DNA from 4 places in the Paenibacillus thiaminolyticus genome. Region 1 is predicted to be linked to each of the others. Evidence: riboswitches for the same ligand, from Rfam matches in the RefSeq annotation. Region 1 holds a riboswitch; each other region holds the start of a gene.

The links. Region 1 has a riboswitch for cobalamin ahead of FLT43_RS07580 (cobalt-precorrin-8 methylmutase). Riboswitches for the same ligand answer to the same signal wherever they lie in the genome.
Region 2: another riboswitch for cobalamin. It lies ahead of FLT43_RS18950 (ribonucleoside-diphosphate reductase subunit alpha); the one in region 1 lies ahead of FLT43_RS07580 (cobalt-precorrin-8 methylmutase).
Region 3: another riboswitch for cobalamin. It lies ahead of metE (5-methyltetrahydropteroyltriglutamate--homocysteine S-methyltransferase); the one in region 1 lies ahead of FLT43_RS07580 (cobalt-precorrin-8 methylmutase).
Region 4: another riboswitch for cobalamin. It lies ahead of FLT43_RS11300 (ABC transporter substrate-binding protein); the one in region 1 lies ahead of FLT43_RS07580 (cobalt-precorrin-8 methylmutase).

The regions. Positions count from the first base shown of each region.
Region 1 is NZ_CP041405.1:1,690,531-1,693,736, forward strand. Features, by position in the region: gene FLT43_RS07570 (cobalt-precorrin-7 (C(5))-methyltransferase) at 1-280, opposite strand, end outside; gene cbiD (cobalt-precorrin-5B (C(1))-methyltransferase CbiD) at 277-1,398, opposite strand; gene FLT43_RS07580 (cobalt-precorrin-8 methylmutase) at 1,413-2,045, opposite strand; cobalamin riboswitch at 2,221-2,392, opposite strand; gene FLT43_RS07585 (methyl-accepting chemotaxis protein) at 2,584-3,206, opposite strand, start outside.
Region 2 is NZ_CP041405.1:4,240,288-4,243,493, reverse strand. Features, by position in the region: gene namA (NADPH dehydrogenase NamA) at 116-1,126, shown strand; cobalamin riboswitch at 1,387-1,660, shown strand; gene FLT43_RS18950 (ribonucleoside-diphosphate reductase subunit alpha) at 1,890-3,206, shown strand, end outside.
Region 3 is NZ_CP041405.1:6,344,092-6,347,297, reverse strand. Features, by position in the region: gene metE (5-methyltetrahydropteroyltriglutamate--homocysteine S-methyltransferase) at 1-1,094, opposite strand, end outside; cobalamin riboswitch at 1,411-1,599, opposite strand; gene FLT43_RS27920 (HesB/YadR/YfhF family protein) at 1,894-2,184, opposite strand; gene FLT43_RS27915 (heavy metal translocating P-type ATPase) at 2,262-3,206, opposite strand, start outside.
Region 4 is NZ_CP041405.1:2,505,983-2,509,188, forward strand. Features, by position in the region: gene FLT43_RS11295 (FecCD family ABC transporter permease) at 1-631, opposite strand, end outside; gene FLT43_RS11300 (ABC transporter substrate-binding protein) at 652-1,647, opposite strand; cobalamin riboswitch at 1,974-2,195, opposite strand; gene FLT43_RS11305 (histidine phosphatase family protein) at 2,315-3,199, opposite strand.

The DNA.
Region 1 (3,206 bases):
GTTCCTGTGAAAATCGGTCCAACGCCCATTTTCCGATGCCATACATTAACGGGTCTCCGGAGGCGAGCAGCACGATCTCCTGGCCGATCCTCTCGCGAAAAAAGGCTTCCAGCTCCGCGAGCTGCGAGGGCAGCAGCTTGCGTTCGGCCGGGTTGTCCGGCGGGATATCGCTAAGCTGCCGCTTCGAGCCGACAATCACGTCCGCCTTCTCTATGAGGAAGGCGCCCGCTCCGGTCAGCAGCTCCGGACTGCCCGGGCCAATTCCGACAATATGAATCATGGCCATGCCTCCTTGATGGTTGAGATGTCACAGGTGGAAGCCAGCATTCCGCGATCCGTCGAGAACGTGATGACGTCGATATCCACCGCCGGTTTGCTGTATTTCAAAAACTGTTCTGCCCGTTGTTTCACTTTGTCCGCGATGGTCTGAAAAACCTCGCTATACCCTTCCGCCACCATAATTTCTCCTGCCGCTTCCGTCGTCGCACAGGCCGCAATTTGCTGGAGCAGGGGAAGGGGCGCGCCGGCAAGCGCCAGGTTCGCCACCATGATCTCTGCCCGCGCATCCGCGTCTTTGCTGTATGTGGTGAAAATGCCGGCGGACACTTTAATCAACTTGCCGAAATGGCCCACCATCAGCACATGCTCGAACGCGAGTCGCTGCGTCTCCTTGAGCATGTAGCCGACGAAGTTGCTCATCGAGACCACGTATTTGCCGTCGATGCCAAGCTGCTCCTCGACGAAGCGCTCCCCGTAATTCCCGGGAACGAGAATGATTTTGCGGAAGCCCTGCGCTTTTTTCATCTCCAGCTCGATGGACAGCGACTGCTTCCACCCTTCATCGGACATCGGAGTTACAATTCCGGTCGTTCCCAGAATTGATATTCCGCCGATAATTCCGAGGCGGCTGTTCATGGTGCGCTCGGCGCGCTCTTCGCCTTCCGGCGCGAAAATCACCACGTCCGCACCACGGTTCGGGCCAATCTCTTCCCGTACGGCCGCAGTAATCATTCGGCGCGGCACCGGATTGATGGCCGCTTCCCCGACCGGGACCGCGATGCCCTTCTGCGTCACGCGCCCGATGCCTTGCCCGCCGTCGATGCGGATCTCCTCGCTGGCATTCAAGGTGACCTGCGCAAAAATCCACATGCCATGCGTCGCATCGATATCATCGCCGCCGTCTTTTTGGACGGCGGCGGTGGCCGTATGCCGATCGAACTGCTGCTTGTCCACCGGAAGCTGCAGGGTTGTTCTGTTCGGCGTGATGATCGTCACCCCGGCGATCTTTTCCTGCTTGACGATCATGGCCGCTGCCGCCTTCGCCGCCGCTGCCGCGCAAGTGCCTGTCGTATAGCCCTTGCGCAATTTTTTCCCCTCATAGTACACGTAATCTGCCATCGGGCCACCTCTTCTTACATCGCGTACAGCACAGCATTCATGATGGCTGCCGCCAGATTGCTTCCGCCCTTCCGCCCGCGGGCCACGACCGCCGGAATGTCGCTTTCATAGAGCGCTTCTTTCGATTCGGCCGCCCCGACGAATCCAACCGGCACACCGACGACAGCCTCCACGTCCAACTCACCGGCAGCCGCCATCTCCAGAATTTGATAGACAGCGGTAGGCGCATTGCCGATGACGAACAATTTCTTGCCTTCTTCTGTGGCGGCAAGCTGTATCCCGGCCATCGAGCGGGTGATGCCTTGCTGTTGGGCCACCTCGGCCGTGTGCGGTTCATTGACGTAGCAGCGGTAGCGGCAGCCGTATTGCTCCAGCAGCTTTTTATTCATGCCGCTCAGGGCCATATTCGTATCGGTAAAAATGATGCCGCCCTGCCGGATCGTCTCGCGTATTTTCGTCAAGGCATCATGCGTAAAGACGAGATTATCTAAATAATCAAAATCCGCCGTCGTATGAATCGCCCGCTTCATAACCAGCTCCTCTTCCCGGTTGCGGAACGTATAGTCCGGTCTTGTTGCCGTAATGATGTCCTGTATGATTTCAAAGCTTTTTTCTTCAATCCGCTTGGGGTTTTTGATGTAGTCCATCTTTCCCTCTCCTTTTCGTGGGTTTCAATACAACCTCTAAAAGGGAACAAAAAAACACGAAACCTTAAGGTCCCGTGTCCATACGAAGAAAAAGGCAGTATCCAAGTGTGTTCGGCAATGAACATACTGGTGCCTAGGTTCTCTGCAATAGACAACTGTTCCCTTAGAAGTTGCTGCAAGGCTGAACAGAGGAGGTCTCCTGACTTGACATCATTCTACTTTCCCGCCTTCCCAGAAATAATTCCAGTGACATGAATGGGATTTCGTCCGCTTTACAGTAGCTAGGGCCTGTAGAGGAATCGCACCTCTTTCCCTGATCTCCGCTCAGTTTTCTATTCAATTTTTATCAAGATTATTTTTTTCCACTTGAATTGCGTGAATCTCTTAGGTGAATCATAGCTTGACTTCTATCATGCCGCCTGTGACAGAACTCACTGCATATCGATTTGACGGACAACAAAAAGAGCGCTTCAAGCCTGCTGACTGGCTCGAACGCTCTTTTTGAATTCTTTGCGATAGGAATGTTGTCCAACCTTCGTTATACCATGACGCTCAATGTTTTCGCCTGCGTATCCAGGTTCTCCGCTGCCTGGCCGATTTTGGAAAATTCCTCAGTGGCTAGGTTAATTTGATGCTGACATTCGACGATTGCATTCCGGGAATTCTTCGTCCCCCCGCCAACATGTCCTACCTTGTCGGCGATTCCCTCGATGGCGGCTTGGACTTCCTTGGCCGCCTCTTGGACATGCTCCGCCAGCTTCCGTACCTCGGCGGCAACCACCTGGAACCCTAGGCCATGCTCCCCGGCATGGGCCGCCTCAATCGCGGCGTTCAGGCCCAGCAAGTGGGTTTGCGAAGCAAAATCCCGGATCATCTGAACAATTCCTTTGATGGACTTGTATTCATCTTCCAATTGCCGTAGGAGGGTTAAGTTGTCTTCACTGTCCGTCACCGCACGCTGAATGGCTGCCGCAACCTGCTGGTTGCGCTCCACGCCTTCTTCCGTCCGCTTCAGCAAATCTTCCGCCATCAGCCGCAGCTCGTCCTTCATTCGGGAGGCGGCGTTTTCCCTTGGCGTGATGTCGGTCGCCACCTTCAAGACAGCTACCGTGTGACCGGTATCATCCAGAACCGGCATATACGTCGCTTCAAGCCACACCA
Region 2 (3,206 bases), 2.5 Mb from region 1:
TGCTGCATCAAGGAATATCCTTCGACGTGAACGGTCGATTTGTTCCTGCATACTTGGAGGGGTATAATGGAATTGGGAAATACAATCTCGAACATGATTCTTTGGAGGGATAGCCATGCCCCAATTATTTGAACCGCTAACGTTACGCGGGGTGACGATACCGAATCGTATCGTGATGTCGCCGATGTGCATGTACTCTTGCCACAATGAGGACGGGATGGTCAACGATTGGCATCTGGTCCACTATACGTCCCGTGCCGTCGGACAAGTCGGCCTGATCATGATCGAGGCCACCGCCGTCACCCCTGGCGGACGCATCAGCGCGCAGGATCTGGGCATTTGGAGCGACGAGCATGTAGACGGACTCCGCCGCCTGACCGACATGGTCCACGCGCACGGCGGCAAGATCGGGATTCAGCTCGCCCACGCCGGGCGCAAAGCAACCGTCCCCGGGATCATCGCCCCTTCGGCGCTTCGCTTCAGCGAAGCCTATGAGACGCCGGAGGAGATGACGCTGGAGGACATCCGCAAGACGATCAAAGCATTCGCCGACGCCGCGCGGCGGGCGGAGGAAGCCGGATTCGACGTCATCGAGATTCACGGCGCGCACGGGTATTTGATCAACCAGTTCCTGTCCCCGCTCACGAACCAGCGGACCGACAGCTACGGCGGCAGCGCCGACGCCCGCTACCGCTTCTTGAGCGAAGTGATTGAAGCGGTGCGCATCACGTGGTCGAAGCCGCTGTTCGTACGCATCTCGGCCAATGAATATGCCGAAGGCGGCAACGTGATCGAGGCATACATTGACTATGCGCGGCGAATGAAGGACCAGGGCGTCGACCTGATCGACTGCAGCTCGGGCGGGGTCGTCCCTCATCGGGTCGAAGCGTACCCGGGTTATCAGGTCCAATATGCGCATGCGATCCGCCAATCAGCCGGCATCGCGACCGGTGCCGTCGGGCTGATTACCGAACCGTCCTTGGCGGAAGAGATTGTCCGCAATGGCCGGGCCGATCTCATCTTCCTCGGCCGCGAGCTGCTGCGGGATCCGTACTGGCCGCGCCAGGCTGCGAAGCAATTGCGCCAGGAACTCGCTCCGCCGAAGCAATACGATCGCGGCTGGTAATCCATTTATAATAATCATTGCATCTTGAATCTCACTTATTCCAGGCGGGGCCGCACCAGCGGCCTCGCCTGCTTGCATTATCTTCGCCCCAATCCGCCGCTGCCGTTCAAGTGCGGGAGCGGACCTCTCCGATCCCGAACATTTTTAAGGTCCGGACAGCCCTCGGAATTGTCTCAAATCCTGTCATTTTCTTATGAGGAATATCACCTGAAACCTATTTACTTACCCAATATGTTGTAGTATATTATCATGAGTATAACAACATATTGAACGATACAGGTGCTGCGGTTCGACAAAAGCGATGCGCGTCGGGCCCCGGCTTAATAGGGAAGACGGTGCGAATCCGTCGCGGTCCCGCCACTGTAAGAAGCGCTGCCGGAACATCGGTCCTCTCCGTTCCGGCAGCAAGTACCCGACAGAACAGGCGCTCTGTAGAGAGCGGCCTTTTCTATGTCCACTGGGACGAATGTCCCGGGAAGGCTGCCGAGGTATTCGGCTTCGAGCCAGGAGACCTGCCTGTATCGCCGCACATTCATTACCCTACGCGGAATAGGGAACGTGTTCAGGCCGCGCGCTGCGCTGTTACCGCCTTCGGCGGGCGATTGCAGCTGCGTGGTTAGAGGGGGGAGCTGCGCCTTGTCCTAGTGATGCACAGCCGCCATGATAAGAAGCCCCCGGATACATACGGCTTTGCCATGCCGTCCTGAGCTGTTCTCGCGAAGGGACGGCTATTTTTATTGCTCTTTTTCGAGGAGGAATACGGATGCTAACCACCAATCATACTGTTCAGACCGTACACAAACCGAATAATCGCTCGCTCGCGTTCGACGCGGAGCGCATCATGCGTTATGGCGAGCGCATCATGGGCGCTTACCCGGAGCTGGACCGGGAACGCTGGCACCGGGGCGTCCTGGCCAAGCTTCGTCACAGCCATGTTCAGGCATCCGACATCACGCAGGCTTGCATCATGACCGCATTGGAGCTGGTCTCCGTCGAGGAGCCGAAGTGGAAGTTTGTCGCGGCGCGCGCCCTGTTGACGAAGCTGTATAAGGAAGCGGCTTTGCACCGCAGCTACAAGGCGTACGCCGATCGCCCGTATGGCGACTTCTACAAGCTGATTAAGCAGCTGGCCGATATCGGCATCTACCGTCAGGAGCTGCTGGAGGCCTATACGCCCGATCAGATTCGCGAGCTGGGCCAGGCGATCGATCCGGCCTGCGACGAGCTGTTCGACTATATCGGGCTGCTTACTCTCGCGGAGCGGTATTTGGCCGTTGATTTCGAAGGGCGCACGATGGAGCTGCCGCAGGAGCGCTATATGATCATCGCCATGTACCTGATGCATCAGGAACCGGAGGAGCGCCGGGTTGAGCTGGCCAAGGAAGCATATTGGGCGATGAGCAATCTCTATATGACTGCCGCGACGCCGACAATGGCGAACGCGGGCAAGAAGGTCGCCGGCCAATTGTCGAGCTGCTTCATCGACACGGTGGATGACTCGCTGGAAGGTATCTTCGATTCGAATACCGACGTGGCCCGGCTGAGCAAGATGGGCGGCGGCATCGGCGTCTATCTCGGGAAAGTGCGGGCGCGCGGCTCCGATATTCGCGGCCACAAAAATACGAGCTCCGGCGTCATTCCTTGGATCCGCCAGCTGAACAACACCGCGGTGAGCGTCGACCAGCTCGGCACGCGCAAGGGCGCCATTGCCGTCTATCTGGACGTGTTCCACAAGGACATTCTGTCCTTCCTCGATCTCAAATTAAATAACGGCGACGAGCGCATGCGCGCCCATGATATTTTCCATGGCGTCTGTATTCCGGATCTGTTCATGGAAGCGGTCGAAAAGCGCGAAGACTGGCATCTATTCTGTCCGCATGAAGTGAAGAAGACACTGGGCTGGACCGACGGGAACGGCCGTCCGCTAGGACTGGAAGATTTCTATGACGAGCAGGCAGGCCAGGGGCAGTTCCGCGAGAAGTATGCAGAGGCGGTGGCGACCCCCCATCTCTCGCGCATTACGCTGCCGGCCATCGACATCATGAAGCGTATTCTCAAATCCCAGCTCGAGACCGGAACG
Region 3 (3,206 bases), 2.0 Mb from region 1:
GCCAGCCGCACCGTCTCGGCCACCTTCTCGTCCGCGAATGCAAGCGCTCCGCGGACATACCCCGGCAGCGCTTCCTCCCGCTCCGCCGTCAGCGGCACATGCAGCAGACTGCAGGACGGCTGCACGATCCAGTGCGACCGCGGCACGATCGGCTCGATCGACTCCAGCCAGGTTGCCGCCGCAAGCAAGTCGGCCCGCCAAATATTGCGCCCGTCAATGATGCCGAAGGCGACGCGCTTCCCGGACGGAATGCCGGTCTGGCGAAGCGCCGCTTCGTTCCGCTCCTCCCCGTGGACGAAGTCGAGGCCGTAGACATCCACCGGGAGCTGCAGGAACGAATCGAGTCCCGAGACCGAATCGAAATACGTCTGCACCCAGATGGTCAAGCCCGGCGCCGCTAGGCGAAGCCGCTCGTATACGGCTTGAGCCGCCTGCCAATCGTCCGCCGTCATCGGCTTCACGAAGGCCGGCTCATCGAGCTGCACGCAGGAGACCCCTTCCGCCTCCAGTTCATGCAAGATCCGGCCGTACACATCAGCGAACTGATCAAGCACCTGCCGGCGTTCGCCTTGCGGGATGCCCTTGATGAAGCGGACATAGGTGTACGGGCCGACCAGCACCGGCTTCCCTTCGATGCCCAGCTTCTCCTTCGCTCTCCGGTACGAGGCTAGCGGCCGATTCTCGGTCAGCACCGGTGGCTTCCCTTCCCATTCCGGAACGATATAGTGGTAGTTTGTATTGAACCATTTGGTCATCTCGCAGGCGACCGCCGTCTCCGTGCCGCGCGCGAGCGCGAACATCAGATCCGCGGTAATCGGACCGCCCTCGTAGCCGAACCGTTCCGGGATCAGCCCGAACATGGCCGTCATATCGAGAACATGATCATACCAGGAGAAATCATTGACAGGAATGAAATCGATGCCTTCCTCCTTCAGCTTCGCCAGGCGAAGCAGCTCGATCCGCTCCATCTCCGCCTCCAGCTCGCTTAACGTCAGCTTGCCTGCCCAATACTGCTCCAACGCCTTCTTCCATTCCCGGTCGTATCCGATGCGCGGATACCCGGATACACTCGTCATCACTTGCCCTTTTGCCATGTCGCGTCTCCTCTCCTTATCGGAACTTCCTAGCGGGAGTACAGGGAAAATAAATTCAATAATTCTTATCCGTTAACAAGGAATTAAATCGCAATACACCCTGCCGCGGGTCTTCATGCTCCTTCGGGACAGGCTGCTTCCCGCCCTGAACGCATAGAGCCGCTATCACCATACGCAAAAAAGGACATCCCAGCCCTAGGCACAGAGATGTCCCGTAAACGTCCGTAACGGAGCATTGAATAAGACCCGACCGTGCACATGCATGCGAACCGAGCTATCCAGTCTACGAACACTTCCCTATCTCCCGTAGGTACAAACAGTGCTGTCAGAACAGGCAGGTCTCCTGGCTTCAGCGTCATCGGTGGCGGCAGCCTTCCCGGTCAATCGACCAGTGGCTTCATAAGCCGCGCCTCGTCTGTCACAGTGGCGGGACCGCGCCGGCTTCGAACCGGCTTCCCTATTAAGCTTTGCCGTTACGCAAAGCACCTGTTCCCCTATGTTGTTGATCCGGACTGTGCCTCAGCAGAGGCGTTCGTCCGATTGAGAATGATTATATACGCAAGCGCGCGGAATGACAAGTTCTTTTTGCCTCATTTCATTTCACGGGACATAGCGTATCCTTGTCAACCGGTACAGAAAAATCAGGACGAGATTGCTTTCGTCAGGCCACAGATGATAGCAGGGGCGGACAACGAAAAAAGACTGCCAGGAATGATCCCGGCAGTCTTGCTTCCATCTGCAATGCTTCTATTCTTATCCATCATCGCGACGGAGGACAGTCTCTCCTGTAACGCGTCCGTCAGATCGCCATACCGTCATGGACGATGACGATGTCCTCGCCATTCGCATCCAGCACCAGCTCGCGGTTGTCCAGGAACCACAGATCGTTTTCCTCCATGAAAAAGGTAATTCCGTCTACCGTCTCCGACACCGCCGGATGCTGCGGCTGATCCTTCATTATGCCGAAGGAATAGGGCCCGGATGCACTGAATCCGCTATATCGGACGAAGATGCGCACGGTATCCCCTGCTGTATAGCCCCAATCTGATTGAAAGCGTTGACTCGCTTCCGCTGTCACCCGTAAGTGCATGCTCGTTCCCCCTTAACCTTATGACCGTAATCCGATCATACCATGCGGGCACGGCCTTGAAAACCTTGACTTTCCGGTTACAATTTGACACGCTGCAGCCGCAGCGCATTGAGCACGACCGATACGGAGCTGAAGGCCATCGCCGCGCCCGCAAGCCAAGGAGCCAGCAGGCCGGCTGCCGCCACCGGGATGCCCAGACTGTTGTAGACGAGCGCCCAGAACAGATTCTGCTTGATGTTCCGCATCGTCCGCCGGCTCATCTCCATCGCGTCGGCGATGCCGTTCAAGTCTCCGCGCATCAGCGTGACGCCGGCCGTCTCCATCGCCACGTCCGTTCCGGTTCCGATCGCGAACCCGATATCCGCCGCCGCGAGCGCCGGCGCATCATTGATGCCGTCGCCCACCATCGCGACGACGGTGCCGTTCTGCTGCAGCTCGCGGACATGCTGCGCCTTCTGTTCGGGAAGGACCTCGGCGAACACGTCGTCCAGCCCGACCTGGCCGGCGATGGCTCGCGCCGTTCGCTCATTGTCACCCGTCATCATGACGACGCGGATGCCCATGCCGTGCAGGCGGCTGATCGCTGCCTTCGAGGATGCCTTCACCTGATCCGCTACGGCCACGATGCCTTCCCAGCGCCCGTCAACCGCGACAAGCATCGCCGTCTTGCCCTCGATCTCCAGCCGCTGCAGCTCCGCTTCGGCTTCCTCTGCATCAATGCCCTGCTTCCGCAGCAGGTTCCGCGTGCCGATAACGATATCATGCCCATCAACCCGGGCTATAATGCCGAAGCCGGGCTCCGCCTGGAACGATTCCGGCGTAAGCGCCCGCAAGCCCTTGGCGTCGAGGCCCTTCACGATCGCCTGGGCGAGCGGATGCTCCGATCGCCGCTCGGCGGCAGCCACCAAGAGCGCCAGCTCTTGCTCGCGTTCCGGAACATTCGCGATGAAGTCAGTCAGGGAAGGCTCGCCTTCGGTTACGGTGCCCGTCTTGTCAAGCACGACGGTCTGCACCCGGTACGC
Region 4 (3,206 bases), 820 kb from region 1:
TATACGGCGCCAGCACGGCAGAAAAAGACCAGCCCCGCAGCGCCAGGCTTCCCATGACCCAGTACAGAATCTCGTTGATCGTCTGCTTCGACATCGCGACGAGGAAGGAGACGATCGAGCCTAGGAACGCCTGCGTAACGACCCCGGCCAGAATCAGCGTCTCGATCGGGATCTTGCCGTCTTCTCTCGCCAGGCGCATGACGGCCAATAGCGTCAGCGTGCCGGTCACGAAGGCGACGATCGGAACCGTCCACTGGCCGAGCAGCGCATACTGCAGGCCGAAGTAGATCAGGAACGCGGCGCCGACGGAGGCCCCGGAAGACACGCCCAGCGTGTACGGATCTGCCAGCGGATTGCGCAGCACGCCCTGGAAGCCCGTCCCCGCCAGCCCCAGCGACGCGCCGACGAGCATCGCGAGCACGACGCGCGGGAAGCGGACCTTCAGCATAATGGTCGCCGAAGCATCGTCCCAGGTGACGGGAATGAGCGATTCCAGTCCGGGAACATGATGCAGCAATATTTTCGCAATCTCACCCATTGGCATCTTCACCGATCCGACGGACAGACAGCCTACAATAGATAAAAGGAGCAGCGCCAACATCGCTACTCCAAAGCCAAACCCTTTTTTCATCGATATGTCCATCCCATCATCTATTTGAACAAATCAGGATAGATCGCCTTCGCCACATCCTGCAGCGCTTCGGCCACACGCGGGCCCGGGCGGCTCAGCTTGTTGTTGTCCAGTCCGAACAGCTGATTGTCCTTGATCGCGGTGATGGCTTCCCAGCCGCTGCGTCCGCGGATAATGTCCTCCAGCGTCTTGTTCGTCTCGCTGTCGACAAGGTCCTTCGCGAACAGAATGACGTCCGGATTCTCCTTGATGATGTTCTCCTCATTAATCTGGTTCCAGCCGGTCATGTCCGCGGCCGCAATATTGACGCCGCCTGCCAGCTCGATCAGCTCATTCATGAATTCGCCGCTGCCGACGGTCCAGCCCGGAGAAAATTCAATATAAACCTTCTTTTTGTCGGTAACGCCCTTGACCGCTTCAGCGACGTCATCGCGCATCTTTTTCATCTGATCGGTAATCTCTTTTGCTTCCTTCTGATGATCGGTAATGAGACCATACAGCTCGATGTTGCTGATTACATCGTCATAGGTTTTCGGCTCGACCTTGAAAATTTCAATGCCCAGCTCGCGGAATTTGTTGACGGCTTCTTCCTTCATCGAGATGCCGCTAAATACGACATCCGGCTTCGCCGCAATGATCGCTTCCTCATTCGGTTTCGTGATGCCGCCCATTTTCGGCTTCTGCGTCGCTTCTGCCGGGTAATCATCATAATCGGACACGCCCACGATATTGTCGCCAAGGCCAAGGGCAAATAATGATTCCGTCTCTGCCGGCGATACGGAAATGATCCGTTCCGGCGCTTTGTCGAACGTGAATTCATGCCCGGTCGCATCCTTCACCGTCAGCGGATAGGTTGTCTTCGCGGCATCAGAAGCCGCATTGCCGTTCTCCTGCTGCTGCGCAGATTCTGGAGCCTTGTCCGCCTCCTTCGACGGAGCCGCTCCGCAAGCCGCCAAGCTCAAAGCCAGCACGGCCGCTGCCGCGACCGCTATCGTTCTGTTCCACCATTTGTTCATCATGTTTATCTCCCTCACTTACCTGAATATCATGCCTGCTTCATTGCCGAAGCAGTGCGAACGCCGTCCCTTCACGCGGAAGGGCTGGCTCCCAGTCTTCCTGGTGCGGCATCCTGCCTTACCAACTTTTCCATCCGCTTCGAGGCGGAATTGTCAAAGAGCGCACAAATACAAAACCCCCGATCCTAGGATCGGGGGAACGCAGTCTCCTGGATAGGACCTTCCGAACTGAACTGCAAAGCCATCTCACGCCGTTAGACAGCATGACCGCTCAGCAGCAACAGGAAGTCCATTCCAATGACGCCGCTCCTCTCCGCGAAGGAAATAACTCGTCCTCCTATCGGGCAGGTCTCCTGACTTAGGAGCATCTTGCTGTGCTCGCCTTCCCATCAGCGGATTCACCTGAATCCGCGCAGACAGTGGCATTCTGAGCGCAGCACTCCATTTACAGTGGCGGGACCGTGCCGGATTCACACCGGCTTCCCTATTATCCTTGGGCACAAGCTCAATGCTCGTGCGGCGCAAGGACCCGATAGATTACTATTCGCTTGTCTTTCCATCATAGCTTGACTATTGATTATAGGGGAATTACCCTATCCTTGCAATAACATTCCTCACAAACTTCAGGGCATCTATCTGTTCCCTCGCTCACCCGCCGCTCGCTCCATCAAGGAAGCCGCTCCGCCCGCAGGAACTTCCAGCGGCGGGGAGACTTTGCAGCCGTAATCAAGATCCCTGCCCCGATCGGGACGGTCGCTTCCCAGAACGTCTTCTTCGGGAATGCGAGCGTGTACAGCCTCCGCACCATTCCTCCGTGCGTAACGACCAGCACATCAGGCCGCGCCTCATACGCGTTGCCTACCCGGCCTGGCCGCTTCCGGCGCAGCCGGGCCGTTCTGCAGCGCTCGCCGCCCGGATCAGAACCTTCCCTGTCCGGCTCGCATTCCCGCCGATGGCGCTGTCCGCGGGCGCCTTGTCCCGCCGCCACAGCCGTTTGTCTCCCGGCCTTCTGCAGAATCTCCCACCAGACATGCGCCGTCCGCGTGCTGAATGTCTGCCATGGCTCGCCGCGCGGCGGCTGAACGGAGGTCATATCATCCAGCCAGCGGCGGTAAGCCGGATCCTCCTTCAGGTCGTTGTACGTCAAGCCTTCCCACATGCCAAAATCGTATTCGCGCAGCCTCGTATCGACGTGAGCCCTTCCCGCATCGCGCGGACGCAGCTGAGCCAGCGTCTCGCGGCAGCGCCGCATATCGCTCGTATACAGGAGCGGCGCCGGATGGGCGACTGCCCTGCGCATCGGCCGCAGCACCTCTTCCGCTTCCGGGAGAAGCGGGCTGTCTGTATAGCTGATATACCGCCGCTCCACATTCGCCTGCGTCAGCGAATGTCTGACGAGCGCGAACCGCACGATGACGCTGGATGCGCCTGAACGGCGGCGGATATGCCGGGTGCCGCAGCGCGGAGGCTTGGGCCGGGCTTGTCGTCTAGCTCCTGCTTGACGCCGCTTGCGGCGAACGGGGGGAGCTTTGTATGTGCGCTTTTGTTTCATTTCATCC